2 regions of the Paenibacillus sp. FSL H7-0918 genome follow, and region 1 is predicted to be linked to the other one. Evidence: riboswitches for the same ligand, from Rfam matches in the RefSeq annotation. Region 1 holds a riboswitch; the other holds the start of a gene.
What was found. A riboswitch is a leader RNA that binds a small molecule or an ion and turns the genes downstream of it on or off. The one in region 1 is predicted to bind cyclic di-AMP.
Positions count from the first base shown of each region.

Region 2: another riboswitch for cyclic di-AMP. It lies ahead of MHI15_RS27515 (C40 family peptidase); the one in region 1 lies ahead of MHI15_RS09455 (alpha/beta fold hydrolase).

Region 1 covers NZ_JBBOWJ010000001.1:2,094,212-2,100,198, forward strand. The annotation lists gene mnmH (tRNA 2-selenouridine(34) synthase MnmH) at 1-76, opposite strand, end outside; gene selD (selenide, water dikinase SelD) at 135-1,196, opposite strand; gene MHI15_RS09455 (alpha/beta fold hydrolase) at 1,789-2,598, opposite strand; cyclic di-AMP (ydaO/yuaA leader) riboswitch at 2,704-2,890, opposite strand; partial or broken gene MHI15_RS09460 (glyoxalase) at 3,137-3,247, shown strand; gene MHI15_RS09465 (hypothetical protein) at 3,325-3,498, opposite strand; gene MHI15_RS09470 (Nif3-like dinuclear metal center hexameric protein) at 3,583-4,377, opposite strand; gene MHI15_RS09475 (alpha-glucuronidase family glycosyl hydrolase) at 4,401-5,987, opposite strand, start outside.
Region 2 covers NZ_JBBOWJ010000005.1:12,572-18,558, reverse strand. The annotation lists cyclic di-AMP (ydaO/yuaA leader) riboswitch at 92-230, shown strand; gene MHI15_RS27520 (C40 family peptidase) at 288-716, shown strand; cyclic di-AMP (ydaO/yuaA leader) riboswitch at 1,079-1,221, shown strand; gene MHI15_RS27515 (C40 family peptidase) at 1,227-1,718, shown strand; gene MHI15_RS27510 (GNAT family N-acetyltransferase) at 1,908-2,393, shown strand; gene MHI15_RS27505 (c-type cytochrome) at 2,521-2,877, shown strand; gene MHI15_RS27500 (4a-hydroxytetrahydrobiopterin dehydratase) at 2,959-3,246, opposite strand; gene MHI15_RS27495 (hypothetical protein) at 3,475-3,768, opposite strand; gene motA (flagellar motor stator protein MotA) at 3,975-4,775, shown strand; gene motB (flagellar motor protein MotB) at 4,759-5,574, shown strand; gene rluF (23S rRNA pseudouridine(2604) synthase RluF) at 5,688-5,987, opposite strand, start outside.

The sequences.
Region 1 (5,987 bases):
ATCTAACATCAATAATGGTGATCTGCTTCTTGTTTTTTAACACTCTAAGTTCTTCCAGTGTAATGTCCTGAAACAATATGCTCTCTCCTCTGGTGGCTAACCTTCATAATTTGCTCTAAGCTGATATACAACAGTTATTCCACAGCAGCTATAACTGTAATCTGACCCGGATGCTCTTCCGTTACCTCTCCGATCAATGCCGCTTCTACCCCTGCATCTACTAACTCTTTTAGCAAATCTTCGCTTTGTTCAGGGGCCACAGAGATCAGCAGTCCGCCAGAAGTCACAGCGTCACATAGAATATAGCGGCTTAGTTGGTCCATCTCTTCCGGATAAAGAATGCTGCCTTCCAGATGGGCAAAGTTATTCTTAGTGCCTCCTGGAACAAATCCCTGTTCCGCAAGCTCTCTTACTCTTGGCAGCATCGGTACATCGCCTTGACGAATGATCAGGCCCGTGCCGCTCCCTTTAGCCATTTCCGAGGCATGTCCCAGTAGCCCAAATCCGGTAACATCTGTACAAGCATGTACATCATAAGGCTCCATGATTTCAGCCGCTTTTTTATTCAAAGTAGACATTACTGTCGTAAGGCGTGTGGTTTCTTCAGGAGATAGCTGATCCTTTTTAATGGAAGTTGTTAAGATCCCCACACCGATAGGCTTCGTTAGAATCAGCTTGTCTCCCACCTTGGCGCCCGCATTCGTTCTTACTTTGTCAGGATGCACAAGGCCCGTAACGGCCAATCCGAATTTGGGCTCTTTATCGTCGATGGAATGTCCGCCCACAAGAGTAGCTCCTGCTTCCTGTACTTTATCCGCTGCACCGCGCAAAATGTCACCGAGAATGCTTTTATCTAAAACAGAAATAGGAAAGGCCACAATATTAAGCACCGTAAGCGGCTTTCCACCCATCGCATAAATATCGCTTAATGCATTGGCTGCTGCAATTTGACCAAATGAATAGGGATCATCCACGATCGGCGTGAAAAAATCAACAGTTTGCACTAACGCTAATTCATCACTTAAACGATACACCCCTGCATCATCACTAGTATCAAGACCTACTAGTAGATCCGGGTTAGGAACAGTTGGTGGCAGACTACGAATAACCTGCATGAGATCGGCGGGACCGATTTTGCAGCCGCAGCCCCCTTTTGAAGATAATGAAGTCAGTTTTATAGTTTCAGCTTGAGACATCATGACTCAGCTCCTTTAGTATGAATTATCTTAATCTTACACGAGTAGATCGCATTGTACAAAATGCAAGAGTAGCAGATGCGTTGCTTACTACGCCTCCTTCTATAACTATTTAGAGTCTATTGTTCTTTCCCACGTCTGGTGAGCTATATTTGGTGCTGTGGTAGGGTAGGGACATTAAGTGGCGTTCTAGGTACAATATGCTTGTAAATGTTCAACATCCATCGGTTAGTAAAATAACCAAAGGCTGGCTCATTCGTAGATTTCACTACGGATGAGCCAGCCTTTAGTTAGATATCCATTATATTAGGGAAATTCTCCCTAATGTTCATCGATAATCGCTTTAAAATGAGGTTTTTAGGGAATTCCTCCCTAAAAATTCATGCAAATACCCATTTATGGCTAAAAACATCCTATTATTAGGGAGGATTTCCCTAATCTACGTTCTAGGAGCCATAATCTCCTTCATTTTAGGGAGAATTCCCCTAAAGTTCTTCCCAGAAAGACGACCCATAGCCAGCTCATTCCGCCCTGGCTATGGGACGCCTATTTTCTCACTTAAACGCTTCGCTTGTGAAGGTCTCCCTATAGATCAGCTAATCTGCTGACTGCCCTGCTGCTTCTCTAAGAAACGCTGAAGAATCGCATTGAATTGCTCCGGCTGGCACAGATTACTTGGATCTAATGCGTTCGGAATAATCGCCAACTGCGCCTGCGGCAGCTGAGACACCATTTCCTTCATACAATTCACTCCAAATTCATTAAAGTCCCCCACAATACATAATGCAGGACGTTTAAAAGCCTTTAAACATCTGGTGTAATCAACATGGCTCGTAGCCAGCCTTTGCCGATATAACTCCCGGGGGCGTTTGTCCAGCAGTCCTCTTCTAATCTCATTGTAGGCCAGACTCCAGCGCTCTCGGTACATCATCCGAATCGAAGGCAACACCAGCTCGCTTGGGAGATAATACATTAGTAAACTGCAATATGCTGCCATAGTTTGTATTTTCCCTACTATTGTTGATCCGTGAGTCCTACAAAAGCTATCCGCGACCACAATGGCTTTTACACGCTCAGGATATTGTTTGGCAATATGCTGAACGACTAAGCCACCATAGGCGATTCCTACAAAAACTGCTTCACGGATACCTAGGTCATTCAACAGCATAATCAGATCCAGACATTGCGTCTCAATAATCTCATGTGGGGCCTCCAGCAGTTTACCAGACTTGCCATTCCCCCGTAAATCGCACAAAATCACTTTATATTTATCGGAAAAATACTCCAGCTGTGGTTTGAACATACTGTGTGTTAATCCATGTCCATGGATAAACACAACCGGAGTGCCAGTTCCATTGATTTCATAATAGAGCGAAGTTCCGTTCAGTTTAGCGATAGGCAAAGGTAACACCTCTTTCATAATAAATTCTACGACTATATCTGCTTAAAAACGCAGCAAAAAACCACAGAGGGATTCTCTGTGGCTATTCATCACTAAACACGCCATTCATCCTCTCTCCATACGCTTACGAGGTTAGCTGTCGGATTCGGGCAGTGAGAGTTGCCCTACCTGCAGGGATGCATATTATGCACCCGGAACAGGATTCACCCCATAACCAGTGCCGACTCTCACATCGGCTGCCAGTTGTTGGTTCCCCCGCTTTCCAGAAACGGAAATTAAGCGGATTGCTTATGTAATTGTAAATTTAAGATAATTCTCAGTTCTGAGATGAATCATACTCTTGTAAGGTTTTCTTGTAAAGGAGGGCTCTGGTCAAAATAATGTTGAAAGCAATGCTTTTCATTTCATATTAAGCATACTCTTCATTTTCTCTTTCTTTTGCTCTTGTTTACTCGTTTTCTTTAGAAAAACTGCTCTGAAGCAAGCGAAAAAGGGGGTGATTCACCAGTACTTTCCTATTTAATAAGAAACGACAATCTTCAATACCAATATTGGGCCAGTTTCTGTACCTTGGGGTGTTCGTCGTTTCTATGTCCCCGATCCGTTTGGCAAGCTTGTTAATATTATTTCACATGAACAGCACGAATGATTTCATAAAAAAGAAAAAAGCTAAGCAGAATCAGAGATCTCCCCCTGTCCACTTAGCTTCCTTTTACAATACTATGGCTACAAAAGATCGGCGTTTTTCAATGCATGCTCCCAGCTTGGAAAAAAGAACAGCGCACTTCTCATAAGCTCTGGGTCGCTTTGCTTTACTTGTTTTTTACTGATCGAGCTTCCGTCGCTTTGCAGCTTTTTGATCCGACTTAATACTTCATCAGCCTCCAAAGGAATTTCCATTGAAACACTCCTTTCTCAGTGACCTGTTTCCCTTCATTTTCTCCATAATATGTTTATTTATTCCGTACTCTTAATTTCCCCAGATTAAACCATCTGATAGATGGGTTGTTCAGCAATGAACCGGGTAGGAAGCATGGGATATTTGTCTGCTAAGATTTCAGCTAAATATTTCATCCCCGGTGCTTCACTCTCCGCATGACCTAACATGATGAGCGCTTTAGATCTGCCTTGGTGCCCTGCATCCCGCACATATTCCGGAGTCTCCCACTCTGGTCCCTCTCCAGCGATAATTAAATCAAGATTGTGATCATTAAAAAGCGGAATAGCCATCATCCCGCCTCCCCTGTAACCTATTAATATCCCTACGCGTTTGCAGGACAGAGACAGGTCACCAGCAGCGCGTACATAAGAGATGCCTAGCTTACTTTTAATATACTGAGCAGCTTCCATTACAGTCATAGCAGGAATAGTGAGAATCGTAGCAGCCGCTTGCTGCTCTTCCACATAGTCTGACCAATCCAGCTCTCGCAGCAAACCCATCATAATCCCATCCGGCTCTTGCCGATGCCAATAATCATGATAACGAAAAATAGCTATTGGGGAATGTTCGATCAGACTTTTTTTCGCATGATAAACCGGATCACCTTCTAACCACTCGCTCGCTGCATGATGGCTATAAAATACACCTTCATGCGTGATCAGCAAATTGGCTCCTAACGCTATTGCTTGCTCCACAATATTTTGTGTGGCAGAGAAGGCCGTAATAATCCCTGTGACTTCAGTTTCCGGTTCCCCTGGGTTCAGAATATCCACAGTCCCTTCTATCTGTTCCACAGTTCCCATTAAATCTTTCAAAATCGCTCTAATCGTGAGGCTCACTCCATCATCCCTCGGTTCAAAATCTAATAAATCTTTCTGCCTTTAAGATCCTCAATTCCGCTCTTACGGTAAAAATACGTATTGATCCGATCTCTCCATTCCTGCGCATGCTCTGCTTGCTCTTCAAGACGTTGCTTCACTTGCACATACAATCCACTATCCATGCTGCCTTCAAGTGATTCCCATGTTGCTAGAAGCTGTGCAGCCTGCTCTGCCCCTTCGAAATGAGTATCGTAGATATGTTGTATAACCGTTTGCCCCGATTGCAGAACATGCGTGTATGGAACATGATGGAAGAACAGCAGCAGCTCTTCTGGACAAGACGCTAGATTCTCATAATTTGATGCATTAAGACCCATATACTGTCCGCTATACCCCGTTCCCGATTTGACTGAACGATCCACACCAATGCCCTTATGATCCGCATAATGGTACGTTCCCCACTTGGCGTATTCATATCCATCCACATTCGGCCCATAATGATGATCCGGATTAACCATCCAGCCCACACCTAATGGAGCTGTGTAAGATTCGTAAATCCTCCATGAGTCCATTAACATCCCGCGAATAGCAGCCACTAGACCTTCATCAGTGCCAAAGGTAAGGCGAATCCATTCCTCAGCTATTTCTTTTGCCGTCAGCTCCGGATTCCAAATTAATCTCCCATATCCATACAGATTGGCTTGAGCTAACCCATGCCCCGTCCAGTTCATGTCATCCCCAACATTAGTTACAGCAGCCACACCATTATATTTATTTCCCCACACCGATCCGTCCACAATATGTTTCACAAGCGTAGTTTGCCCTTTGGCATAAGTATTGAAATCAAGGACTTCTTTCCACTCTGGAACGAGATAACAGAGATGCCGCTGCTGCCCCGTATATTCTTGAGCAATCTGAAACTCCATCAGATGATTGGTATGTTCCAGTGCGCCAAACAGCGGAGATACCGGTTCTCTGACTTGAAAATCCATCGGTCCATTCTTGATTTGCAGCACTACATTATCATTAAATCGGCCATCCAATGGTTTGAAATGATCATACGCTGCTCTGGCCCGATCTGTCTTACGGTCACGCCAATCCTGCTTGCAGTTATATACGAAACAACGCCAAATCACGATTCCGCCAAACGGCTCCAGTGCTTCTCCCAGCATATTAGCGCCATCGGCATGGTCACGCCCGTAAGTGAATGGCCCTGGTCGATTTTCTGAATCCGCTTTGACCACAAACCCGCCAAAATCAGGGATCACTCGATAAACCTCACCCGCCTTATCTTTCCACCATTGCCGCACCGCTGGGTCCAGTGGATCAGCTGTCTCCAATGCTCCGATCTGTATCGGACTGGCGAAGTTAGCACTGAGGAATAGCTTAATTCCGTATACGCGGAATATTCCTGCAATTAACGCGATATCAGGCAAATATTGCTCCGTTATAAATAGAGATTCAAGCTCATGAACATTCACATTGTTAATCGAAATCGCGTTGATCCCCACAGAGGACATCAATCTGGCATAATCACGCAGCCGCTTTGTATCGTTAAGAAATTGATTGGACTCGTAAAAAAAGGACCGTCCAGCATAGCCACGTTCAATACTGCCATCAAAATTATC
Region 2 (5,987 bases), on a different contig from region 1:
TATTAGTAACAATTTTGTAATCAATTGAAACGATTCCTACATAACTAAATGTATTTATCGTAAGTGTAACTGTCGAAACGTCATTCTCTTGGTGCTTAACACGCCTAATTCCTTTGCACCGGGAAGTGGGGGAACCATATTTTGGGTGAATTGATCTCGCTTTACAGGGATCATAGGGAATCTTCTACCGAACCCTTAAGCTAACCTCGCAGGCCTTGGAAGGAGTACATCTTTTGAAAAGACATAATTTAAGAAAAAAATGCGTCGCTGCGGCGCTAGGACTTGTAATGGCATTATCTATTGGTGGAGGAAGCGCCTTTGCCGACTCTAAGATGGACACTGTAATCTCAAAGACTATTGGAGTTGCCTATAAAACCGGAGGTACAAGCACTGCCGGATTTGATTGCTCTGGATTTACAAAATATGTATTCAAGAATGTGGGTCTTACTTTACCTCGTACATCAAAAGCTCAATATAGCGTTGGAACTGCTGTATCCAAAAGCAATCTGCGTTCTGGTGATCTAGTGTTCTTTAACACACTTGGCAATGGAGTATCCCATGTCGGCATTTATGTTGGAAACGGAAAATTCGCACAATCGTCCTCTTCGCGTGGAGTGACCATCACTTCACTCAGTCAGGCCTACTGGGCCAATCGTTATGTTGGCGCTAAAAGAGTAATGAGTACTTCAGCTTATCAAGCTGTAGCCTTCGATTGAAACCTTCCTCACAACTATAACCTCATAATTACAACTATATGAACCTGAATCTGATTATTCCCGTAATCAAATTCGGGTTTTTCTTTTTTCCATAATATATTTTTACACTAATAGAGCCCAATTGAAACACGTTTATTTGATAAAAATTGCAATTATATTAAAAATTAGGTCATTATTAACGCTTACATATGCCTTTCTACCGTAAAAATGCCAATTTTTCTGCATTAATATGTTAAAAACGATTGCCAAGCGGCTTTCTGTTTGTTACAATTAGCGCAGTGAGATTTTAGTAACATTTTTGTAATCATTAAGTTGTTATTTACAAAGGTTTTGTCATGTATTGATTACAAGCTAATCCTAATCAACAGTATGAGCCGAGTTTCCTAACTATTAGGAAAACGGGGGAACCAACTTTGGGTGAATTGACCTCCATTATATAGAGGGGTCATAGGGGACCTTCAACCGAACCCTTAAGCTAACCTCGTAGGCATTTGGAAGGGGTATACACTTTTGAAGAAGAAGTTAGCAGCAGCAGTACTAAGCTTTTCCATCATCCTCACCATCGGAGCAGGAAGCGCTTTCGCAGATTCCAAAATGGATAAAGTGATTGACAAGGCCATCGGTACTAAATACGTATCCGGCGGTATATCCACTAACGGATTTGATTGCTCCGGATTTACAATGTATGTGTTTGATAAGATTGGCATTAACCTTCCACACCAATCAGGTTCCCAATATCAAATGGGCACAGCAATCTCCCGTGATGATATAAGAGCCGGAGATCTTGTATTCTTCAATACAAGTGGCAAAGGTGTCTCACATGTCGGCATTTATGTCGGTGAAGGTAAGTTCGCACACGCTTCTACCTCACGCGGTGTTACGATTAGCTCTCTGAGTGATAGCTACTACGTGAAACGCTACGTTGGTGCCAAGCGCATTATGAGCACAGACGCTTATCAATCGGTTGCTGCTGAATCGGAAGACAATGATGATGTGCAATAAGTAACGTACATAGGCTCTTTTCCAAGGTAACTCTTGGAGGAGAGCTTGTTTTTTTGTCTTATTACTTATTTACCCCTCTCATAATTTGTAAAACATTCCTCTCATATAAAGTTTCTGAGTCGAACCTCCCCCATTTTGTATATAATTAGTAATATAGCAATGTCCTCGTGAAAGGAGATCGTTGACTTTATGATAAATCCCTCGGTAACTTTTCATGTTGTTCCTATGGAGGCAATTCACGGAGAAGCTATTTGTAAGTGGAGCTATACGCCCCCATATAATATTTATGGCTGGATGCCGTGGGAGCAGATGCAGGCTCTTGGCATCGAGTTTGGTGATCCGCAGCTCCGGGAGGAACAATATATCTCCATATTAAATGAACAAGAGGTTTTGTGCGGATTCGCACAGTTGTTCCCGATGGAAGGAGTCGTCCGTTTAGGAGTTGGGATGCGCCCCGATCTATGCGGCCATGGTTTAGGCAAACTATTCGTAGATGCCATCGTCCAGACAGCCTTGAGTCGTTATCCTGATCGAGAGATAGATCTAGAAGTCCTGACCTGGAACCAACGCGCCATTCGAACTTATCAAAAATGTGGATTTACGATTACAGATACGTATGAACGCCGCACACCTACAGGAGACAAACCTTTTTATTGCATGGTCTATGACAAATGATATTAAATACCAGATATTTCATAAGAATGATTGTATTCTCGTTCATTTTTTTGTCACAAACCCTATGATAACGCTTCACCATAAGCTATAATGTAGGGAGCAGCTTACATAGAAGGGACGAATTGGGATGCAGAAATGGATCATGAGCGGTTTGTTTTTTGCCGCCTGTGCCTTTGCGGTAGTACTCATGTTTACACTTCCGGGTAAAGAAGAGGTAGCGGAAGAAAATAAGCCCACGATGCCGGTAGTTCAACTGGACGCAGCAAAGGCAGAAGCAACCGTGAAAGCCAGCTGTATCACCTGTCACGGCGATCAGCTTCAAGGTGGAGTTGGACCAAGTCTTCAGAATGAAGGCGGCCAGCATGACGCTGAGGAAATCTACAGCATCGTCACCAAAGGACGTGGTCAAATGCCTTCCTTTAAAGAGAAGCTAGCCCCTGAAGAGATCGCCAACGTCGCACTCTGGCTCTCAGAGAAAAAGTAACCCATCAAGCAACTAAAAACGCCCGTGTATGAGATAGGTGACTATCTATGCACGGGCGTTTATTTTATGATTTTGGCTAAACTAATGATTTTTTTCAAAGGCTTCATTAAATTCATGCGCCGCTCGAAGATCTAGAGCCGTAATCCCATCTTCTTCATTAGATTCAAGTCGCAGGGTAACTGTTTTATAATCAATCGTAATATGTGGATGATGATCGAAGGCTTCTGAAATCGTGGCTACTTCATCAACGAACGCAATGCCCTTCATATATTGGCTGAACATATATTTTCGCACCATAACATTATTATCCAGCTTCCACCCCTCCAGCTTGGTGATCTCCTCACGCAGTTCCTCTTCCGTAAATAACAATTCGTTTCCTCCCTTACAAAAAATTGCAGTAAAGTGCGCAGTTCCCTTTACATGACTTAGGCGTTAAACAAAACATCCCTTAGCTTCTGAGGTCCAAGGGATGTGCCAGGATAAAGGCGATATTTTCGATTTAATGTATTCACAAATCCCAGCGATTATAACTCGGCTTTATCAATTTTAACACGGGCTACTAACTACGGGCAAATTACGTCCAGACGTCTCCTCTGCCTAAATCAAAACCACTGAAGCCAAATCCTCTTCGCCAACTAAAATATTAATGCGATGCGTGTCCTTATCGTAAATAATTACGCCGCTCCCCACTTCAATCATAGGTTCATTACCCAGCGCGAAGAAAAGATCCTCAGCCAATGCTTCCCATACCTCCAGCTTTGATTCTTGGGGTAGTTCCTGCCACTCGTCCGGATCCATCTCAAAAAATAAATATCCATCGGAAATTCGTCCGACGGCTTCGGTCAAATCTGTTAGAATTTCACCGTAATCTCTACCATGCTTTACACCCACGTATATCACTCCGTTTTCTTCACAGATGAATAATTACTTACCTTATCCATTATAGCCGAAAAAATGACTTCACAAAAAACCGAATGATGTCGATAAATAAGAATATACGTTAATTCGGTTTCGCACAGAGTGCCCTGCCGCTGTTTCAAGGATGATATACGCGGCATTGTCGGAACACATCTTAAATCTCACGGACGAGGTGCAAAATGGAAATTTCAACAATAATTGGTTTAATTTTTGGTTTGGTTGCTGTAATCTGGGGCATGATCCTCAAGCACGCTCCACTTCATGCTTTGGCCACACCTGCTGCTTACGTTATTATCTTGGTGGGTACGGCAGCGTCTATTTTCATGGCCTTTCCTTTCAACGAGGTCAAAAAGATTCCAAGTCTGTTCAAAATGATTTTTATCAAAAAGAAATTAATCAGTAAACCCGAATTAATCACTATGTTCATGGAATGGGCTTCTATCACACGGCGTGAAGGTCTGTTGGCTCTAGAATCAAAGGTCGATGAAATAGAAGATAACTTCCTCAGGAATGGCATGCGGATGATCATTGATGGAAATGATCAGGATTTTGTCCGCGATGTCCTCATGGAGGATATCCACGCCACAGAGGATAGACATAAAGCAGGAGCGCTCATTTTCTCACAGGCAGGTATGTATGCTCCTACCCTTGGGGTGCTCGGGGCGGTTATCGGCCTCATCGCCGCTCTGGCTGATATGAGTGATATGAACAAATTGGCTGCGGCAATCGGGGCTGCCTTCATCGCCACTTTGCTTGGTATCTTTACAGGTTACGTATTATGGCATCCTATTGCTAATAAACTGAAACGTCTCTCCAAACAAGAAATCGAAGTTCGAATGATGATGGTCGAAGGTCTTTTGTCCATACAGTCCGGTGTATCTACTATTGCCATCAATCAGAAGCTTGCTGTATTCCTAACACCTTCGCAACGCGTTAAGTTAAATGAGAAGGACGGTGGATCAGGTGAGCAAAAAGACTAGACACGAAGAGCATGAAGAACATGCCGATGAATCGTGGCTGTTACCTTATTCCGACCTCATGACTCTTCTGGTGGCTCTGTTCATCGTTATGTATTCTATGAGCGCAACGGATGCCAAGAAATTTGAAGAGATGAGTCAAGCCTTCAGTTCCGCACTTAATGGCGGTACAGGTATTCTTGAAGAGCGGGCAGCAATGCCTAGTAAAACTCAAGAAGATCTGGGGAAAAATGATAAGATGGGTAGCTCTACTTCCAAGAAAGCTGAAGAAGCAGAAATGGCAAAGCTACGACAAAAGGAACAAGAGGATTTAGAGAAGCTTAAGAAACAATTCGATCAATATATTAAGAGCAACGGCCTAACTGATCTGCTCAGTACGAAGCTTAATCAATCTCAGCTAATGATTACGATCAGTGATAACGCATTGTTCGCCTCTGGCCAAGCCATTGTTAAGGATGATTCGCGGCAATTAGCTAAATCCATCTCAACGATGCTGCAGCAATTCCCGGATTATGATGTAGTAGTGCAAGGACACACCGACGATATTCCGATTTCCAATAGCAACTATTCATCCAACTGGGATCTGAGTGCGGATCGGGCACTTCAGTTCATGAAGATTTTGCTGCAGAACACAAATCTAAATCCGCGCAAATTTAGTGCGATTGGATACGGCGAGTATCATCCTATTTCGGATAATGACACAGCTACCGGCCGAAGCAAGAATCGCCGGGTAGAGGTTTCCATTATTCGCAAATATCAAGAATCCAAAGAGTTTACAGGGATTGTTCCCTCTGCTGAATAATTGATTTCGTAAGGTAATAAAAAGAGCTGTCCAAAGGTCTTAGACCCCGGACAGCTCTTTTTTTGTTGCGAGTACTACATTCTATATGGACCTGTAACATTGTAATAACATTCCTACAGTAACTCGTAGTTCAGCGTAGCTCCAAGCTCCTTCTTCTCAACAGCAGACAGCTCCCGCCATTCTCCCGTTTGCAATGCCCCCAGGCGAATATTCATAATCCGAATGCGTTGCAGCTTTCGCACCTCATAGCCAAAAGCGCTGCACATACGACGAATCTGGCGATTTTTGCCCTCTGTCAAAATAATACGGAAGACACGCTCCGTAATACGCGTGACCTCACAGGGCAGCGTCTTCTCACCTAATATTTTCACACCGCTCGACATGCCGGTAATAAATGAAGGCGTAATGGGTCT